2 regions of the Paenibacillus sp. JNUCC31 genome follow, and region 1 is predicted to be linked to the other one. Evidence: riboswitches for the same ligand, from Rfam matches in the RefSeq annotation. Region 1 holds a riboswitch; the other holds the start of a gene.
What was found. A riboswitch is a leader RNA that binds a small molecule or an ion and turns the genes downstream of it on or off. The one in region 1 is predicted to bind FMN.
Positions count from the first base shown of each region.

Region 1 (5,588 bases):
TGTGGCATTCATGTCATCTCCCTAATTGTATTATATGATGTACGTAGCTGATCTTCGGCAAAAAATATTTCACCTTATTTTACTTCAGAACAGCCACTCAGTTTTTTTCTTCATTCTGCTCGATATCGTCGAATTTCAACATATGGCCAAGCTTCGCCTGCTTCGTATGCAAGTAGACCGTATTATCCTCGTTCTCTTGCATCTGAATCGGTACTCGTTCTACCACTTCCAGCCCGTAGCCTTCAAGCCCTTTAATTTTGCGCGGGTTGTTGGTTAATAACCGGATTTGGCGAACGCCAAGATCCTTGAGGATTTGGGCACCAATGCCGTAATCACGAAGATCAGCAGCAAATCCAAGCTTCAGATTGGCATCTACGGTGTCCAGACCTTCTTCTTGCAACTTGTAGGCTTTGAGTTTGTTGATCAATCCAATGCCACGGCCCTCCTGTCTCATGTAGAGCAGAACGCCATTACCTTCTTCATGGATCTGTTTGAGGGCTGCATCGAACTGCGGACCACAGTCACAACGATGAGAATGGAATACATCCCCTGTCAGACATTCAGAGTGCACGCGGACCAACACAGGCTTCGAACCGTCAATCTCTCCTTTAACCAAAGCTACGTGCTCTTTGTTATCCACCGCATTGGTATAGGCTACCGCTTGGAATTCGCCAATATCCGTAGGCATACGCACAGCGACTTCGCGTTGAACGAGCTTTTCCTTTTCATTCCGGTAACGAATCATGTCCTGAATACTTATGAGCTTCAGATCATGTTTACGGGCAATCTCCTGAAGATCTGGAAGTCTGGCCATCGTACCATCTTCCTTAATCACTTCACAGATGACACCGGCCGGGTATGAGCCGCACATAATAGCGAGATCCACAGCTGCTTCCGTGTGTCCGGCACGCCGCAGGACACCCCCGTCTTTCGCGATAAGCGGGAACGTATGCCCCGGCTTGCGGAAATCTCCACTTTTCGCTTCTGGATCGATCAAGCCCTTCACTGTTATGGAACGTTCATGTGCCGAGATGCCAGTTGTCGTATCTTTATGATCTACCGAAACGGTGAATGCCGTTCCATGAAAGTCCGTATTTTGTTGAACCATTGGTTTCAAATTAAGTTCGTCCGCACGCTGCTGCGTGATGGGAACACATACCAAACCTCTGCCTTCGGTAATCATAAAATTGATTACTTCCGGTGTAGCCTTCTCGGCCAATGCGATAAAATCGCCTTCATTCTCCCGGTCCTCATCATCTACCACAATGACAGGTTTCCCCCGCATTAAATCATAGATCGCTTCTTCTATAGGGTTCAGAATGGATTGTTCTCCTGACATAAGTCCCCCTCCAGTTTCCATTTCAAATTATATTTGTATTCAAACAATTAGTTAAGCAAATCCGTGATTAGCTAGGAAATCCTCACTGATACTTTTCGGCTTGCCTGCACCAGTCTCCTGATGTCCCTTACCGTAGTGCAGCAGATGATCCACATATTTGCCCAAAATATCACATTCAATATTGATGGTATCACCCGTCTTTTTGACATTTAATACCGTTTCACCAATGGTATGTGGAATAATGGACACAGTGAATGCAGTCTGTGAAGTATGCACAACTGTTAGACTAATTCCATCCAGGGTTACGGACCCTTTGGGTATCAGATATTTAAACAATTGCGTATCATCAGGTTTGATCTCGAAAACAATCGCATTCTGGTCACGTGTAATGCTGCCAATAACGCCAGTGCCATCTACATGACCCTGAACGATATGTCCGCCAAAACGTCCACCAGACAGCATGGCTCGCTCCAAATTGACTTTGTTGCCGGATTGCAATTGACTAAGATTGGTATGGCGGTATGTCTCGGGCATTACATCAGCTGTAAACCCACCGGCCTCCAGGGTTGTTGCAGTTAAGCATACCCCGTTTACAGAAACACTATCGCCAATCTTCAAGTCATTCATGATGGCGGAAGCTCCGATATTCAGGACCATCGCTTCGCCTTTCCGACCTATGCGCCGGATCTGACCGACTTCTTCCACCAAACCGGTAAACATGCTGCCGCCTCCTTTATTTATTTCGTTAACATAAATGTATTTATTCTGGCCAAACCGGAATTCCGCCAATGCTGATATTATCTCCAACTTGCTCAATTTCCAGCTGATGCAGTTGAATGGCCTGACTCATGCGCTCCACACCCTCGAAGCGGAAACTGCCTGGTGTATCGTATCCTCCGACAATTTTCGGAGCAATGAACATAAGCAGTCGGTCTACCAACCGAGCTTCCAACATAGCCCCATTCAGTGTGCCTCCGCCTTCAAGCAGGATTGAACCAATCTCACGTTCACCGAGCTTGCTGAGTGCATTCAGCAAATCTACACGCGGTCCAGGTCCACAACGAATAATCTCCACACCGTATGCTTCCAAACGCTCAGCTGCTTCAGTGCTTGCTTCATCCGTTGTAAGCACCCAAGTTGGTACTAGGCCATCCTTAACCATTTTGGAGCCTACAGGCAGACGCAGCTTGGAATCCACAACGATCCGCACCGGGCTGATCCCTTCCACCTGCAGACGAGTGGTCAGCTCCGGATTGTCAGCAATTACAGTTTCCACACCAACCATAATTCCTTGATGACGATGACGTAGAGCATGCACAATCTCGCGTGCCGGCTCGTTAGAGATCCATTTGCTGTCACCGCTACGAGTAGCGATTTTGCCATCAAGAGTAGTAGCCGTCTTTAAAGTTACAAAGGGAAGACCTGTTGTAATGTATTTAATGAATTTTTCATTCATCCGTCTGCCGCGCTCACGGAGGACACCCACTTCAACTTCAATCCCTTGTTGGCGCAGCATGCTGATGCCTCTGCCGGAAACTTGCGGATTCGGATCTTCACAGCATACAATGACACGTTTCACTTTCTCGTGAATGAGACGTTCGCTGCAAGGAGGGGTCTTACCATAGTGACTGCAAGGTTCGAGTGTAACATACACTGTACTGCCTTCAGCATCGCTGCCCGCCATATTCAGTGCATGTACCTCTGCATGGCCCGTCCCCCGTTTCAGGTGACTTCCCAGGCCTACGATACGCCCCTCTTTCACAACGACACAACCTACAACCGGATTAATTCCTGTCTGTCCTTGTGCCCGTTCTGCCATATCCAACGCCAGCGCCATATAAAATTCATCATTAATCATTTCCAATCCGTTCACCCCACGGTTAAAATCTGAGTTATTGTATTGACCTCCCTTCCAACAGAGAGGCATGTTCCATATCTATTAAAAAATCCCCGTCGAACAATCCGTTCGATGGGGATGATGAGAGACATGTGTCATCAGCAATACTATTGATACAGTACCAAAAACACTTCGCCCAAAAACTTCATTTCAGGCAAGTGAAAGCAGACACATACCTTAATGAACTTCATTTACAGGTAAAGAGCTTCTATGATGTGGCATATGTATGAAGATTTCCGAATGTAACCGGATTTCTCCCTGCACAGAAAATGAATTCGTCAAAAACTGTACAGCAACAATACTGCGGAATGCGGCCCGTTAGGACTGCACCCTCTCCTTCTCCCATCCAGACTATACTGTCGGTTCTGGAATTACACCAGATCAGCCATCTGCCACGGGCAGACGGGTCACGGACTTTGCACTTCGTGCTGGATTGACATCCTCACACGACTGCATCACCGCCGGTAGGGAATTACACCCTGCCCTGAAGGATTCGCTTTCGTTATTAATTGGATGTTAGCACTTTAATGTCAAAAAATCAATTATTTTTTGTTCCTTTTTGTCACATACTAACTTTTAATAAGCTAAGTGTAATAAAAAACCGTCTCGCCAAAGCGAAACGGTTTCCTTACAGAGATCCTGATTAAGCTTCTACAACTTCAACAGTCTCCATTTTGTCTTTACCTTCAAAAGCATCTACGAACTCCATACCTTTGGTTACTTTACCAAATACAGTATGTTGACCATCCAAATGTGGTTGCGGTTGGTAGCAGATGTAGAACTGGCTTCCGCCTGTGTTACGGCCTGCATGTGCCATAGCCAATGTTCCGCGCTCATGTTTGTTCGGGTTGATCTCACAGTTGATTGTATAGCCAGGGCCACCTGCACCGGTACCGTTAGGGCATCCGCCCTGAGCAACGAAGCCCGGAATAACACGGTGGAATGTAAGACCATTGTAGAAACCGGAGTTAGCCAGTTTCTCAAAGTTTGCTACTGTGTTTGGCGCTTCTTGATCGAACAGATCGATCAGAACTTCTCCGCCGTTTGCCATTTTGATTTTCGCTTGTTTCGCCATATGTAAATGACTCCTTTCGTATTGACCATCGTTAATGGTGCCAGAACGCATTGACCCTGGGTCAAGCTTTATAGCACTTTTCTTAGTGTACACCGAAAATGGATGGATCGCAAAATAATCAGCAAGATTTTTTAAAAAATCCAGCCTTATAGATGCAAAGAAGACAAAAAAGGAGCACTCCTTTTTTGTCTTCTTTATTAACAATTCAGCATCGTTCTCGAATTAACGAGTTACAGGCTGCTTAGCAATACGCTCAGGAACGAGGTCATTCTGGATAATGTCCTGATACGTCTCACGGCGTACCACAACATCCCCTTGACCGTCTTTGACAAATACTACTGCCGGACGACGAATCCGGTTGTAGTTACTTGCCATGGAGTAATTGTACGCGCCTGTGCATGCTACTGCGAGCAGATCGCCGCTTTGTACTTTGGGCAGTTCCAGATCCCAGATCAGCATATCGCCGCTCTCACAGCATTTACCAGCAACCGATACCGTTTCCTGAGCAGCCTCATTCGCACGATTGGCAAGTACTGCTTCATATTTGGACTCATACAGTGCCGGACGCGGATTATCTGTCATCCCGCCATCAACAGCCACGTATTTACGAACCCCTGGAATGTCTTTGCTTGTTCCAACGGTGTAGAGTGTTGTTCCCGCTTCACCCACGATGCTGCGGCCTGGTTCAACCCAGATCTCAGGTACGGCATAGCCGATTTGGGCAAAATGATTTTTAACCGCATCGGTGATGGCTTTTACGTATTGTGAAACTTCAAGCGGGGTATCTCCATCAATATAGCGAATGCCAAAGCCGCCGCCCAGGTTAACCACTTTGAAAGCAACGTTAAGACGCTCATGAACATCAGCTGCAAACTCTGCAACACGCTGAATGGCCATTTGGAAGCCTTCAACTTCAAAGATTTGCGATCCGATGTGTGAATGCACACCGAGTAAAACTAAGTTCGACTGCTTGGAAGCAAGTTCAATCGCTTCGAATGCAGTTCCGTTCCCGATATCGAATCCAAATTTCGAATCGGTTTGTCCTGTGGAGATATATTCATGCGTATGCGCTTCAACACCAGGCGTCACACGAAGCAAAATGTTTACTTTACGATTTTTGTCTGCCGCTACGGCTTGCAGCAGGTGCAGTTCATTAAAGTTATCCACAACAAAGCAGCCAATCTCAGCATCAAGCGCCATTTCAATTTCTTCCAGTGTTTTGTTGTTGCCGTGGAAGTGAATACGCTCTGCCGGGAAGCCAGCTTGCAGTGCAGTGA
Region 1 is NZ_CP062165.1:730,494-736,081, forward strand. It holds gene ribH (6,7-dimethyl-8-ribityllumazine synthase) at 1-8, opposite strand, end outside; gene JNUCC31_RS03075 (bifunctional 3,4-dihydroxy-2-butanone-4-phosphate synthase/GTP cyclohydrolase II) at 98-1,339, opposite strand; gene ribE (riboflavin synthase) at 1,391-2,059, opposite strand; gene ribD (bifunctional diaminohydroxyphosphoribosylaminopyrimidine deaminase/5-amino-6-(5-phosphoribosylamino)uracil reductase RibD) at 2,100-3,203, opposite strand; FMN riboswitch at 3,567-3,732, opposite strand; gene JNUCC31_RS03090 (peptidylprolyl isomerase) at 3,880-4,311, opposite strand; gene lysA (diaminopimelate decarboxylase) at 4,534-5,588, opposite strand, start outside.

Region 2 (5,588 bases), 950 kb from region 1:
AAGTAACTGATCCTGTGAGGAGAAATACTGTTCCTTGACCCTTCTCACATCATTCGAGTAGGTTAGATGGCTTTCTCTGTTCCAGTAGGGTGTCTCCCCCGGTACGCCATGAGCGAAAACCGATCGAATGCCCGCATCCTGAAGTCCGCGAATCAGTTCATCTGTGTGCTCTGGGGAATACGGCATACTCCAGTCAAGTACCGTGGTCACTCCAGCATTAAGCGCTTCCAAAGAACCCAGCAAATTGGCGATATAGCTGTCTTGTGGCCGGAGTTTGCTTCCCATCGCTCCATAGTAGAGATTTTGCAGATAGACCGGCAGTGACCAATTGGTGCCCGCTGTTTTGACAAGCGACTCCCACATATGCCGGTGAGTGTCGACGAATCCAGGGAGTATGATCATCTCTGATGCATCTATCACTTCCGCTTTCGTACAATTCAGGTCGGGCTGGATGGCAGTAATAAGAGAATCCTCAATCAGAACGTCCGCCCTCTTATACTGACCCACCGACGAATCCATAGACAGTACACAACCGTTCTTCAGTAGATAACTTGTCCTCACAAGACACATCTCCAATCATTGTTTTTTTGTTGGATATACGCTTGAAATACGGTTATTACCTGAATAACAAACTGAAATATTTTAAGTACATATACATTATATAGAAACTAATGGAAATATTCAATTTCTGAAGTTGAATATTTCCATTCCAGCATGTTTCTGGCTCAATTCAAGTGTTCTCCTTGCTTAACGAACAAAAAACCTTACTTTCTGGTACATCATCTTACTCCTTCTGCTGAGCCACCTTCTTTTTCGCCCGAAACCTTCTAACTTTCATTAAATTGCCGCACATCTTATCATCACAATATTTCTGGGTGCGACTGCGCGTATCATCATAGAAAATCCAGCGACAATCCGTATTATCGCAGATCCGAATTCTTCCCCCATCCCCTTCAACCACGGTGATGGCAAAATCAGCAGCGACCTCTGCCATGACCTGCTGCCAATGACCTTGTACAGGAATTAGCGAAAGTTCGAGTCCTTCATTTGCAGAGTTCAGTCTTCGGATCACCTGTCCTTCAGCCATCTTGCCGTTAAGCCATTTTTGATCTTTGTCTGTTAAAGATTCTCCGGCAGATAAACGAGTCGCAAGCGTCTGCAATTCATTTCTGAAAATTCTCATGACACTCTCTTCTTCAGGAGTTGCGGGTATAGATGCGCTCATTTTCCATTGTTCCAGAAAACGTTGCTGCCACTCTTTTTTGCCAAGCCTGTCCTCCGAACGATCCCCACCACGCCAGTCATGATAATCACTATTCACAAAATCAGTCCATAGTCTATCCATACGTACCTCCACTAAAATGTAACCATTTAAATGAATAAAGATAGTTACAACCAATCAAATTTGGGTTATATTAATTGTAACCACATTCAAGTACTTTAGCTAGTTACTACGAAATTCATTTTAGGGAGGAAAATCAATGACTACAACGGCAAAAGATCTATTGCTCATTCAGAAAGATGACACCTGGGATCAATGTAATTGGATTGTGCCTTTATCCAAGGCGCTCGAAGGACTAACTGCTGAACAAGCAGCCTGGGTTCCATCATCCGGTGGATTAAGTATCTGGCAGTTGGTTAACCATATGTACTATTATAATCAACGCTTGTTGAATCGCATTCAGGGTGTAACCCCCTCTGGTACACCTGCCGAAAACAATGAGTCCACCTTCGGTGATCCCGGGGACCCTTCCGATATCAAAGGCTGGAGTAAACTTATGCAAGACACAACTCAATTAGCAGGGCAGCTCCGTGATCAGCTTGCTACATTACAAGAATCCGATCTCGAAGCTCCTTACATGAACTCCGATGAAAAATGGTCACATGCACTTGCCCGCTGGGTCCTACACGATGCCTATCATGCTGGCCAGATTGTACTGCTGCGTAGGCAACAAGGAAGTTGGAATATTATATTCTAAAAAAACACTTGAACTGCTAGCGCTTACAGGAATAAGATGAACTTATTAATGTTACAGCTTGTTCAATACACTATATAATTGAATAGGATCTTCGGGGTAGGGTGCAATTCCCGACCGGCGGTGATGTTCTTATAGAACCAGCCCGCGACTCGCTGTTTGAACAGACTTTGCATATTCAGCGACTGACTTGGTGTGACTCCAAGGCCGACGGTACAGTCCGGATGAGAGAAGATCAACACATTGGCATGCCTTTACGGGAAGTCTTATTTCCTTACGACATGTCCATGATTGAGCCCCCGTTTATTTGGTGTATACCAAAACGGGGGCTTTTGTCGATTTTGCCAACTGAAGATTCCGTGTTCTGACGAAGGAGTCCTGAATATGGAAAAGACCCAATCTGCATCAACAATTTATCGTAAGGAACGAAGTAATACCGGATTTTGGCTGGTTGTTCTCGGCGCTGCCCTTTGGGGTGTAGATCCGTTATTCCGCATTATTTTGCTCAAAACGATGACTTCCACTCAGATTGTGCTTGTGGAACATATCATTGTCAGCCTGGTGGCGATTCCCGTGCTGTGGAAGTTTCGGGCCGATCTGAAAAACCTGCGTGCCCGCCACTGGATTGCCGTGATTTTTATCTCCTGGGGTGGATCAGCGCTCGCCACGGTATTATTCACACTAGCGCTCACACATAATGATCCCAACACCGTTTTATTGTTGCAAAAGATGCAGCCGCTATTTGCGATTGTTCTGGCAAAGCTGCTGTTGAAGGAAACATTACCACGTCGCTTTGGCGGACTGTTTATCATTGCACTTGCAGGAACATATCTACTGACGTTCGGATTCACCCTTCCTCTTGGGAACTGGGACAACTGGGTTCATGCAGGCAGTCTGCTCTCGCTGGGCGCTGCTGCCTTATGGGGAGGTTCAACTGTTATGGGCAGGTTGATGCTGGGACAAACCCGTTATGAAACGGTCACCTCCCTGCGATTTGTCGTAGCCTTGCCACTGCTGATCTTTATGACATGGAACGAGGGCGCTGCATGGACCTTCCCTTCCGGAACAGGCGAACAGGCAGCTGTGGCACTCAATATTCTGGGCCAGGCATTGTTGCCAGGGTTACTGAGTCTTCTGTTATATTACAAAGGGCTTTCTTCCACCAAAGCCTCTGTTGCCACGCTCGCGGAACTTAGCTTCCCGATGGCTGGGGTGCTGGTTAACTGGATTGCTTTCCGTACATTGATTACCTGGGAGCAGTTGGTTGGATTCATTCTCATCTGGGTTGCGCTGTTCGCCATCTCCAAACAGCAGGAACGCTCATCGACTCCGGCTGACGCTGCACCAAAGCTTCGTACAGATTGAATGCATCATATATAGAACGTAAATATAGTAAAAGCTAAAGACAAAAGCACTGGTCGTCCGAATGGATGAACGGTGCTTTTCGATATATGAGTATATGAACTAATCTCAGATTCTTTTTTTCTGTATGTTTTTATCAACTGCAATGGTACGATGAGATATGGATAATATAGATGAATTATATTCAGAGAGGAACGATCATCATGTCTTCATTTTCATATACTTCCTACGATGCCGTAGGTTTGGCAGAACTGATTCGATCCCGGGAGGTTTCCCCCGTTGAATTACTGGAAGCGGCGTTTGTACGCATGGAAGAAGTAAATCCTCAGGTTAATGCGGTGGTACGTACATATGAGACACGAGCACGTCGGGAAGCAGGCCTTGTTCGTCCGGGGGAACAACCATTCGCCGGCGTCCCCCTGCTCTTAAAAGATATTTCTCAATCCCTGGAGGGAGAAATCCTGACTTCAGGCTCCCAACTGTTCAGCAAGCATCGCGCAATCCGCAATTCGAATTATGTCACTAGACTCCGTGAAGCAGGATTTATCATCATAGGGCACACCAATACACCGGAGTTTGGCTTGAAAAATATTACCGAACCCCGCCTGCATGGCCCAAGTCGGAATCCCTGGAATATCCATCACACACCCGGCGGTTCAAGCGGGGGTGCCGCTGCCGCTGTAGCTTCAGGCATTGTTCCTCTAGCCGGGGCCAGTGACGGCGGCGGTTCAATCCGCATTCCCGCTTCCTTCAGCGGGTTGTTTGGACTAAAGCCCACCCGTGGGCGCACACCCGTGGGCCCCGGTGTTGGCCGTCAATGGCAGGGGGCATCTATTGACTTCGCCCTATCCCGTTCTGTTCGGGACAGTGCTGCGCTGCTTGATACGCTGCAAGTCATTCAGGCTGAGGCAGCGTTTCATACTCCTCTTTTCCCAGGGAGCTACCTTGCTGATATGAATTATCCACATCAACGTAAACTGAAGATTGCATATACGACAGATTCACCCGTAGACACACCTGTTAGTGAAGAAGCCAAAGAAGCCGTCTACAAGCTTATTCGCTGGCTGGAAGAACAAGGTCATCACGTTGAAGAAATGCTTAGTCCGGTCAATGGAGTCAAGCTGATGGAGAACTATTACATGATGAATAGCGGCGAAATGGCTGCGATGATTTCTTCCATGGAGCGATCCATGGGCAGAGTGCTAACATCGGATGACATGGAGATTGAATCCTGGGTTCTGGCTGAAGCCGGCAAAAAAGTATCTGCTGCGGAATTCGTACACAGTCTCGCCGAATGGGATGTTGCTGCAGCTCAGATGTCTACATTGTTTGAGCGCTATGATTTCTTTGTGACCCCCGTCAATGCTTTTCCTGCGCCCGAGGTCGGAGAATTGACGCCTCATGACGAACAGATTCAGAACCTGATGCGCATCAGCGAATTGAACAATAACGAGCAGCAGCAATTAATATACGAGATGTTTGAGCCCAGTCTCACGTATACACCGTTCACTCAACTCGCCAATCTCACAGGACAACCTGCTATGAGTGTACCACTTCATACAACTGCAGAAGGCTTGCCCATGGGGGTTCAAGTGATGGCGACCAAAGGACGTGAAGATTGGCTGCTCCATCTGGCTGGCCAGCTTGAAGCCTCAGAACTCTGGATCGGGATGAACGGAAATCCGTTGTTTCCAGCATAAATACTCAATACGCCACGATCTCGCCAGCAGACCTGTACTGCTGGCTTGTTTAATTTTAAATCGTAAAAGGAATAGATCTCAGTAATGGTTTACATAATAATTATGACGTTAATTTTAAGATTAAGATACCCTACCCTTTCTTTCCTACGTATAAGATCTTGGCATATAGGAGATCATAAGTCGGTGAAAAATCAACCTAATGGAGGAAAATCAATCATGGGTATTCTAAGCGGCAATCCCAAAAATGAGCCTATGCATTATGGAGAAATCTATAGTGTGTGGCAATGTTCCATGGTAGCCAAAGGCGCTGTATCTTGCTACCAAGCCTTCACGAACCATGCTGGAGACAAAGACTTGAAAAAAATTCTGGATGACCTGATCGACCAGGCCAAACTCGAAATTAAAGAATGCGATGCGCTATTAACCGAGAATGGCATCGCTCCCGCTCCAACGCTTCCGGAAAGACCTCCTGTTAAGTTGGAAGATATTCCGGCAGGCGCAAGATTCACGGATCCAGAGATTGCTGCAATAGTGGCAGCAGATACATCGT
Region 2 is NZ_CP062165.1:7,327,263-7,332,850, reverse strand. It holds gene JNUCC31_RS32095 (amidohydrolase family protein) at 1-570, opposite strand, end outside; gene JNUCC31_RS32090 (CGNR zinc finger domain-containing protein) at 785-1,345, opposite strand; gene JNUCC31_RS32085 (DinB family protein) at 1,482-1,979, shown strand; FMN riboswitch at 2,063-2,216, shown strand; gene JNUCC31_RS32080 (DMT family transporter) at 2,361-3,341, shown strand; gene JNUCC31_RS32075 (amidase) at 3,542-5,038, shown strand; gene JNUCC31_RS32070 (DUF3231 family protein) at 5,255-5,588, shown strand, end outside.
Region 2: linked by a shared signal. The riboswitch ahead of JNUCC31_RS32080 (DMT family transporter) and the one ahead of ribD (bifunctional diaminohydroxyphosphoribosylaminopyrimidine deaminase/5-amino-6-(5-phosphoribosylamino)uracil reductase RibD) in region 1 are both predicted to bind FMN.